4 regions of the Rhizobium binae genome follow, and region 3 is predicted to be linked to each of the others. Evidence: riboswitches for the same ligand, from Rfam matches in the RefSeq annotation. Region 3 holds a riboswitch; each other region holds the start of a gene.

Region 1 (2,197 bases), on a different replicon from region 3:
GATCGAGACGAACTCGCCGCTTGCGACAGCGAGCGAAATATCGCCGAGCACCTGCATGCCGTCGAAGGATTTCGAAATCTTGCGCAGTTCGACCAGTTGATCGGTCATCGGCGGCGCTCCCCGGACGGTTGCCAGGGCATGACGAGGCGCTCGATCATCAGCGTCATCCCGAAGAGGCAGAGTGTCAGAACGGCGCTGACGACGACGGCGGCGAGGACGAGATCCGGCCGGAAATTGTTCTTGGCGTTGAGAATATAGATGCCGAGGCCGCGCGCAGCTCCCGCATATTCGGCAAAGATCGCGCCGACGACGGCATAGGTGATGGAGATCCTGAGGCCGGCGAAGAAATAGGGCAGCGAGGAGGGAAGCCGGGCCAGGCGGAAAATGCGCCAGCGGCTTGCCTTCATCGAGTTCAAGAGTTCAGTGATGTCGCGGTCGGTCGCCTCATAGCCCTGCAGCAGGGCGACGAGCAGCGGGAAGAAGGTGACGAGCGCGACCAGCAAGATCTTCGGCAACAGGCCGAAACCGAACCAGAGAACGACGAGGGGCGCGATCGCCACCAGCGGCAGCGTTTGGCTGGCAATGAAGATCGGCAGCAATGCCCGGCGCATGAAGGGCATGAAATCCATAAGGATCGACGAGACGAAAGCGAAGGCGAGCGACAGGGCGAAGCCGCCGAGTGTGGCGCCGAGCGTCGGCCAGGTGTTTGATATCAGCGCTTCGCGGTTCAGCCAGCCCTGGGTAAGGATGCGCAAAGGCGCCGGCAGGATGGACGATTTGATGCCGGAAAGATCGACATAAAGTTCCCATGCGGCCAGAAAGGCAAAACCGGCGAGCAGGGCGGGGCTCGCCCGGTAGAGGGAGGCACTGAGCGCGGCAAGACGCGAATCGAATGGTGGTGGCGATGTCATCAGCGTCGATTTCAGGCTTTCGTCCGGCGGCATGATTGCTCAAATCGGAATTGTGCAAGGATAAAATCATCCAAGCAATTCAACGTGCCGCAGCGTCCTTTTCGCAGTTGAAGAGTCGCGCGCCGCTGCAGATGGGCAAAGCTGTCGAAGACATCGAGAATGGTGCCGGCGAACCGGCTGGACATCGGAAAAGGTGACACTTGTGCGCCGGAAAACATCTGAACCTCGCTCCGCTGGCATTACCCAGATCAGCTTTGAAGGGTCCGGAGGCTTGCGCTTCGCATCTCAGCCCCGGCGACACGGAGCTCCCCTGTTATTCAACGAAAACTATCATCGGGGTTTTCTTACCGCAACCGCAAAATCGCGCACCCGTCCGCCCGGTCGGAATGAAATCGCAGCCGCGAAAAAACACCCGGACGGAGTCCTGTCCGGGTGTTTTCCGAGGTTCCGTACCTGCCGGGAACGGAACCCGAGCTTGGGCTTTACGACCGGCGGAGCAGGCGTTATAAAACCTCAACTAATATTGAGGTCAAGAGGCGATGGATAGGATTTCTACAACGCCGCTCGGCAGGCTTCTGACGGTTGGCGAAGTGGCGGAACGCAGTGGTCTTGCCGTCTCGGCACTGCATTTCTATGAGGCCAAGGGGCTGATCGCCAGCGTCCGCACCCGCGGCAACCAGCGGCGCTACGGGCGTGACGTGCTTCGCCGGCTCGGCATCATCAAGGTGGCGCAACGTGTCGGCATACCGCTATCGGAAATCCAGACGGCGTTCGCCGCTCTGCCGCAGGGGCGCACGCCGACGGCTGCCGACTGGCAGACGCTGTCAGCGCGCTGGAAGGGCGAACTCGACGAGCGAATCAGACGGCTCAGCCTGCTGCGCGACCGTCTGACCGGCTGCATCGGCTGCGGCTGCCTGTCGATCGAGAGCTGTCCGTTGCGCAATCCCTGCGATCGGCTCGGTGAGGAAGGGCCGGGCGCGCGGCTTCTGGAGACCGAGAACGAAAGCTGAGCTTCCTGCAGCCGGTCACCGGCGGAAAGATCGGTGCGTGCCTTTCTTTCGGCCGGCGCGCTCATATGTTAAGGGCGAAGGGCGCAACCGGCGGCATTGTCCGCGAGGAGGACGGCTTCGTGTTTCATCCGAGACTATTCGAAAATCGCAATGTCGTCGTCACCGGCGCCGGGCGGGGCATCGGCCTCGAGGTGGCCCGGCAGTTCCTGGACTGCGGCGCCAAGGTGATCGTCCATACCGGGCGCAAACCGGGACGGGATCTGCCGGATTTCCTGC
Region 2 (2,197 bases), on a different replicon from region 3:
CCTGCTCGGCCTGTTCGATCAGCGTATCGCGATAGACTTCCCAGGTCAGGTCTTCGGCAATGCCGTTGACCTTCTCCAGCGCCTGGTAGAGTGGCACCGTGCCGATCGGAACCGGCGAATTGCGAATGATCCATTCCCGGATGTTGTGAATGTTGCGACCGGTGGAGAGGTCCATGACCGTGTCGGCGCCCCAGCGGATCGCCCAGACCATCTTCTCCACCTCTTCCGCCATCGACGAGGTGACGGCCGAATTGCCGATATTGGCGTTGATCTTCACCAGGAAATTCCGGCCAATGATCATCGGTTCGGATTCCGGGTGGTTGATATTGGCCGGGATGATCGCCCTGCCCTCGGCGACTTCCCGCCGCACGAATTCGGGCGTCACGAAATCGGGAACATGCGCGCCGAAGCTCTCGCCGTCGCGGGCGAGCGCCTCCTTCGCGGCCTGCCGGCCGAGATTTTCGCGGATTGCGACAAACTCCATTTCCGGGGTGATGATGTCGGCACGCGCATAGGCGAGCTGGGTGACGGCGCGTCCGGCCTTTGCCTTTAGCGGTGTGTTGCGAATGGGAAATTCCGGCGTCAGCCGCTCGCCCGTGGCAAATCCATTGTCTTCAGGCTTCACCACCCGGCCTTCATAAGCTTCGACGTCGCCACGCCCCCTGACCCAGGCCTCGCGCAAACGCGGCAGACCGGCGTCGATGGAAACCACATGGGCCGGATCGGTATAGGGGCCGGAAGAATCATAGACCGTAACCGGCGGCTCACCGGAGGTCGGGTGAAGGCTGATTTCGCGCATCGGCACGCGCAGATCCGGATAGAGCGTTCCGGGTTTGACGATTTTGGTCGAGGCCGGAAGCGAGCCGGTGGTGACGACGGGAGTAAGCTGGGGTGCAACAATATTCATGGATGAGGCTCCAAGGTTTGACGTTTGGAGACCCAGTTCCAGTGTTGGAATGATGGAAAGACGCCTTGCGCGACAAAGCGAAAATCCGCTCAACAGCCGCAGCGTCCGCACCGTCCCTACGCCAGTATGAACTGGATCAGGTTCAACGGGTCACTGCGCCACAATCGGCAAAGCCCTATCGTCTAGCAGAATCTCAGCCCCTTGCCGGGACACCCCTGGTGAATGGTCGCCATCAAAGACCGCAGCGGCCCTTGTGTCAAGAAGCCCTTTTGCGTTCCAAGGGAGCTGCGGATGTCGCCAGAGGGGTGTTGTCAACCGGTTTGAGAAACCTGCGGCCCAGATAGGCGCGGATCGATGGTTCGACGCGAGCTACAAAAACAGCAAATGCGCGAGGTTATTTCAGCAAGATTGAATAGTCGAAATAGTAAAATCACTGGAAGTACTTATCCGATTTTCGCTTTAAACGTCTTTAAACCGATCGGGCTTGTCGCTAATTTCTCCGGCGTCATGTCTATCAAGGCAACTCCAATGTGAGACCACTCACGACACGCCGTCCTTCGGTGGGGACTCGGGACGCGCGGTCATCTTTCCAGACAATGAGCAGCCCAGGCGTTCGACGTCCTTGTCGCATGGTTCCTTAATCGCCTTCGATTGAGGAAAATCATGCAGCAATGCACGTGCGACAGCCGCCTCTGCCCGTCTGGAGGACGGGCAACGCTGTCGTGCGTCGAGCGCATGGGCGTGCAATCTCCCCGTCTTATCAACCAACACCAACCGGGCGGCTATCGGGTGGACGAACCCGTGCGCCCATGCGAGAGAAAAGATGGAAACCCTATATCTAAGCCCGATGGGATGGAAGGCGATCGGAATCGCCGTTACGCTCATCGTGCTGGCAACCCTGTTCCGGTTGAGCGGCGTGATCCGCTATATCCCCAACGACAGGCTCGGCATTCTCGAAAAGCTGTGGAGTTTTCGCGGCTCCGTCGACAATGGCTTCATTGCGCTCTACGGCGAGGCCGGCTTCCAGCCGGAAGTCGTGCGCGGCGGCCTGCATTTCTTCATGCCGTTCCAGTATGCGATGCATCGCGCCAATCTCGTGACCATTCCGCAGGGCCAGATCGGCTATGTCTTCGCCCGCGATGGCGAGCCGTTGCCGCCGACTCAGACGCTTGCCTCGAACGTCGACGCCGATGATTTTCAGGATGTGCGCGGCTTTCTGACAAAGGGCGGCCAGAAGGGTCCGCAGCGCAAGATCCTGCGCGAAGGCACCTATGCCATCAATCTCGCGCA
Region 3 (2,197 bases):
GCCGGCCCGTTTGTCGCGCAGTTGCACCATCGTCGCGCCACCGGCAACGGCAAGCCGGGCGGTCTCGACCATGCCGATCGGGGCGCAGAGATCCGGATCGAGGACGAGATAGAGCGAAAGGTCGAAAGCCTTCATGCGATCGATACCCTGGCTCTCGCATCCAGCGCTTCACCGTCGAGTACGGCCAGCGCATCGAGGAAGCGCCAGGCGAACGAGCCGGGACCGGCCGCCCCGAGTGCGGCATCTTCGCCGGCGACGGCAAAGGTTGCGAGCGCAGCGACCGTCGCCCCGAACAGATCCCCGGGCGCAGTGGCGGCGAAGGCGCCAACGAGGCAGGTGAGCGAGCAGCCGAGCGCGGTGACCTGCGGCATCAGCACCGATCCGCCCTTGATGCGCACCGATCTCGCGCCGTCGGTCACGAAATCGACGGCGCCGGTGACGGCGACGATGGCCTGCTGCCGCTCCGCGAGCCGGCGGGCCGAATCCTCCGCCTGCTCGACCGGATCGCGACTGTCGACGCCCTGGCCGCGGCTCTCCCCGCCGGCAAGCGCGATGATCTCGGAAGCATTGCCGCGAATGATCGTGGGCTTCAGCGCCAGCAGATCGGCAACCGCTTGGCGGCGAAAGGCCGTCGCATAATGCGCCACCGGATCGAGCACCCAGGGTTTGCCGGCTGAGGCCGCTGCCTTCGCCGCCGCCCGCATGCCGTCGAGCCATTGCGTCGACAGCGTGCCGATATTGACGGTCAGTGCGCTCGCGATGCCGGCGAATTCGCCGGCTTCCTCAGCCGCATGCACCATGGCGGGCGAGGCGCCGGAGGCAAGCAGGACATTGGCGGCGATGTTCATGGCGACGTAGTTGGTGATGCAGTGGACGAGCGGCGGCTTTTCGCGCATCGCCTCCAGCATGGCTCCCGAGGTGGTCTTGCTTTGCATATCGCCCCTTTCAGGCGGGGCAGGCGCGGGGCAGCGTGTACGGCGATCCCCGAGCGACTCCCTCCGCCGGCATTATCCGGTTCAGGTTCGAAGGGTGCTTCTCAGCCCGTCTGTCGACGAACGCCCCTGTCTCTCATCGTGCTCTTTTTCGCAGAGAACGGCGCGGATGTCATCTCGAAAATGACAGTCCCGCGACGGCGCGGCGCGTGAAGCCGTTTACGGCGGCCTCGCCTTTGACGGGGCGGAGTTCGTTGCCGATTCGCCTCCATGCCAGGTTTTCCCGAATGGTTTTCGTCGATTCCGGTCCGGGCGGCGCCGGTGGATTGCCGTATCGCCAAACGGTTGTCCTCTCTATTCCGGCAGAGATAATAGTATCAACCGGCGGTGTAATGAATCTCGCGAATACATCTCTGTATTTATGGGCGGCGTTGAGGAGCGATGCAGGCCTTTCGGAACGCTTCTTCTTCAAAATGAGTTCGGCTCATCTTTCCACGAACTTTTCCGGGTTTCCGATTATTCATCCTATCCGTCTATGCTGATGATTTGCAATGAAAACGAGCAGACGACCAGCCTCGCGTAAGTTGCGCGGCGTCTCTTGTCCCTCGCCAGCCGGTTTAGTCAAATTCCGGAATCTGCTGGCGATTCTGTTGGCATAGCAATCTCGGGCAGGCTGGACCTCATCTCCCGAAACGCGAACCAAATACCTAACGCAAACTTTACCGTGCTAACACGTTAGGGTTGACCGAAGTGCGGACTGCAAAGATATGACGATTCAACAGAATAAAAACTTCCTGAAGTTGCATTTTAAATGAAAAAACTTTTGAAAAGCGGCATGAAGCGGGGCATCCGGATGATCGCCCCGGTTCCGATGTTCATTGCTTGTGCCAATCCGTCTTTTGCGCAATCTCCGGCGCCTGCGGCTCAGGAACCGGAACAGGTGCAGGCCAAGCCGGCGCCGCCGGCGATGAAATCGCAGAAATTCGACGACTGGTATTATCGCTGCACCGGCTCTGACGGTGCCGAGGCGTGCGAAGTCGCACAGGTCGCGCAAGTCGCCAAGGACGGCAAGCCGGTCAATGTCCTGACGCTGGCGATATCGGCGCCGCCGGCCGGACCGGCCGACAAGGGCAAGCCGCGGCTGGTGCTGACCGCCCTCCTGCCGCTCAACGTCTTCCTGCCCTCGGGCCTGTCGATCAAGGCGGACGGCAAGCTCGTCGCCAAGTTCGACTACCGCAACTGCAACCACACCGGATGCTGGGCGC
Region 4 (2,197 bases), on a different replicon from region 3:
GATGGTAAGAAAGTCTATCGGGAACCCGACCGTTAAACGGTACCCGCAAGGCGCAGTTCAAATCTTGCTGCTGGCATCAAATACGCTGACAACGCGCGCTCGCCTGCCAAAATCAAGGAAATTTGACGCGCAGGGTTCGCCCATCAAATTCACCGCAGAAAGGATTCGTTCTCCGTGTCATTTTGTTCTTCGAAACGCATTCGCATCGCCGCACTTGCAGCGACTGCCATCGTGCTGGGCACCCAGATCGCAATTGCGCAAGAACCGTCTATAGGGTCTCAGTGGCTGAACTCGCCAACATCTCGAGTGGAAGCGCTTGCGGTCCTTCAGACCTTGAATGCCAATCTCCTGAGTAACGCCAGTGCTACGTTGACCCTTGATCGCTGGTGCGCCGCGCACAAGCTCGCACCGGAAGGTTCTAAGATTGTAGCTCAGCGTGTGGGCGGGCAAGACAAGCCGGCCGATGAGCACATCCGTGAACTTCTGACCGTCGGACCCGGTGAGCTGATCGCTTATCGCCGCGTCCGCCTGGTCTGCGGCGACCGCGTCTTGTCGGAAGCCGACAACTGGTATGTACCCGCAAAATTAACTGCAGAGATGAATCAGGCTTTGAAGACCAGCGATATCGCGTTTGGCAGAGCCGTTCAGGCTCTTAATTTCACTCGCACAAACCTGTCTGCCAAGTTGCTCTGGTCCCCTCTATCCGAAGGCTGGGACATGGACGGCTTAACAGCGCATGAAACAAGTTCCCTCAGCCTGCCGCCGTTCCTGCTCGAACATCGTGCCGTACTGAAACTTCGAGACGGCACGCCGTTTAGCGCCTTGGTCGAAAGCTACACGGACAAAGTACTAGACTTTCCAGTTCCGCGCCTGCTTTCTCAATAGCGCTTCGGTAGCTCAGCATACTTGCTGAATTGCGCGGGATAAAAATCGACAGCCACTGCATGCGACAAAAGCGCCTGCCTTGCGGAAGCGTGCCGTCGGGCGACTGACTTGTCGATTCGTTGATCGCGGCGACGCACGATCCTGAGCCATCGCAGATGGTCACTTGACAGTCCTCTCGGCAAGCCTCTACCCTTTTTGGCATTCACCAGGGGGGTCCCGGCAAGGGGCTGAGATACTGCTATCGCGCGCAGTGACCCGTTGAACCTGATCCAGTTCATACTGGCGTAGGGACGGTGCAAGCGCTCGAGAGGTTTCGGATTCACGCGTGGAATCCGTGCCGGCGTCTTTCCATCATTCCGGCTGAGGACTGGGTCTCCAAACTCAAACTTGGAGCCTCAAACCGTGAACATCGCCGCAAAGAATATCACCCCAACCGTCACCACCGGCCCCTTGCCGACATCCAGGAAGATCTACAGTCGGGGGGACATCCATCCCGACATTTGCGTGCCGATGCGCGAAATCAGCCTTCATCCGACATCGGGCGAGCCGCCCGTTGTCGTCTACGACTCGTCCGGCCCCTATACGATCGAGGGCACCGAGATCCGTGTCGAACAGGGGCTGCCCTCACTGCGACGTGACTGGGTTCTCGCCCGCGGCGACGTCGAGGCCTATAAGGGCCGCCATGTCCGTCCCGAAGACAACGGCTTTGCCAGCGGCGAAAGGCTGACGCCCGAATTCCCCGCGCTACGCCAGCCGCTGCGCGCAAAGGATGGCAGTGCAGTCACCCAGCTCTCTTATGCGCGCGCCGGCATCGTCACGCCCGAGATGGAATTCATAGCCATCCGCGAAAACCTCGGCCGCAAGGCGCAGGAGGAGGCAATGGTTCGAGACGGCGAGAGCTTCGGCGCTCATATTCCGGACCATGTGACGGCGGAATTCGTCCGGCAGGAAGTGGCGGCGGGACGAGCGATCATCCCCGCCAACATCAATCATCCCGAAGCCGAGCCGATGATCATCGGCCGCAATTTCCTGGTGAAGATCAACGCCAATATCGGCAATTCGGCCATCACGTCGTCGATGGCCGAAGAGGTCGAGAAGATGCTCTGGGCGGCGCGCTGGGGTGCCGACACCGTCATGGACCTTTCCACCGGCCGCAACATTCACAACATCCGCGAATGGATCATCCGCAATTCGCCGCTACCAATCGGTACCGTGCCGCTCTACCAGGCGCTGGAGAAGGTCGAGGGCATTGCCGAGAACCTGACCTGGGAGGTGTATCGCGACACGCTGATCGAGCAGGCCGAACAGGGCG

Evidence for each region. A riboswitch is a leader RNA that binds a small molecule or an ion and turns the genes downstream of it on or off. The one in region 3 is predicted to bind thiamine pyrophosphate.
Region 1: linked by a shared signal. The riboswitch ahead of J2J99_RS20485 (hypothetical protein) and the one ahead of thiM (hydroxyethylthiazole kinase) in region 3 are both predicted to bind thiamine pyrophosphate.
Region 2: linked by a shared signal. The riboswitch ahead of thiC (phosphomethylpyrimidine synthase ThiC) and the one ahead of thiM (hydroxyethylthiazole kinase) in region 3 are both predicted to bind thiamine pyrophosphate.
Region 4: linked by a shared signal. The riboswitch ahead of thiC (phosphomethylpyrimidine synthase ThiC) and the one ahead of thiM (hydroxyethylthiazole kinase) in region 3 are both predicted to bind thiamine pyrophosphate.

The regions. Positions count from the first base shown of each region.
Region 1 covers NZ_CP071604.1:4,201,646-4,203,842, reverse strand. The annotation lists gene J2J99_RS20495 (ABC transporter ATP-binding protein) at 1-108, opposite strand, end outside; gene J2J99_RS20490 (ABC transporter permease) at 105-911, opposite strand; gene J2J99_RS20485 (hypothetical protein) at 923-1,129, opposite strand; TPP riboswitch at 1,120-1,233, opposite strand; gene soxR (redox-sensitive transcriptional activator SoxR) at 1,451-1,921, shown strand; gene J2J99_RS20475 (SDR family NAD(P)-dependent oxidoreductase) at 2,041-2,197, shown strand, end outside.
Region 2 covers NZ_CP071611.1:195,876-198,072, reverse strand. The annotation lists gene thiC (phosphomethylpyrimidine synthase ThiC) at 1-907, opposite strand, end outside; TPP riboswitch at 1,003-1,134, opposite strand; gene J2J99_RS33750 (SPFH domain-containing protein) at 1,731-2,197, shown strand, end outside.
Region 3 covers NZ_CP071607.1:275,207-277,403, forward strand. The annotation lists gene thiE (thiamine phosphate synthase) at 1-135, opposite strand, end outside; gene thiM (hydroxyethylthiazole kinase) at 132-935, opposite strand; TPP riboswitch at 977-1,073, opposite strand; gene J2J99_RS28195 (invasion associated locus B family protein) at 1,744-2,197, shown strand, end outside.
Region 4 covers NZ_CP071608.1:93,426-95,622, reverse strand. The annotation lists gene J2J99_RS29655 (hypothetical protein) at 175-885, shown strand; TPP riboswitch at 1,083-1,194, shown strand; gene thiC (phosphomethylpyrimidine synthase ThiC) at 1,288-2,197, shown strand, end outside.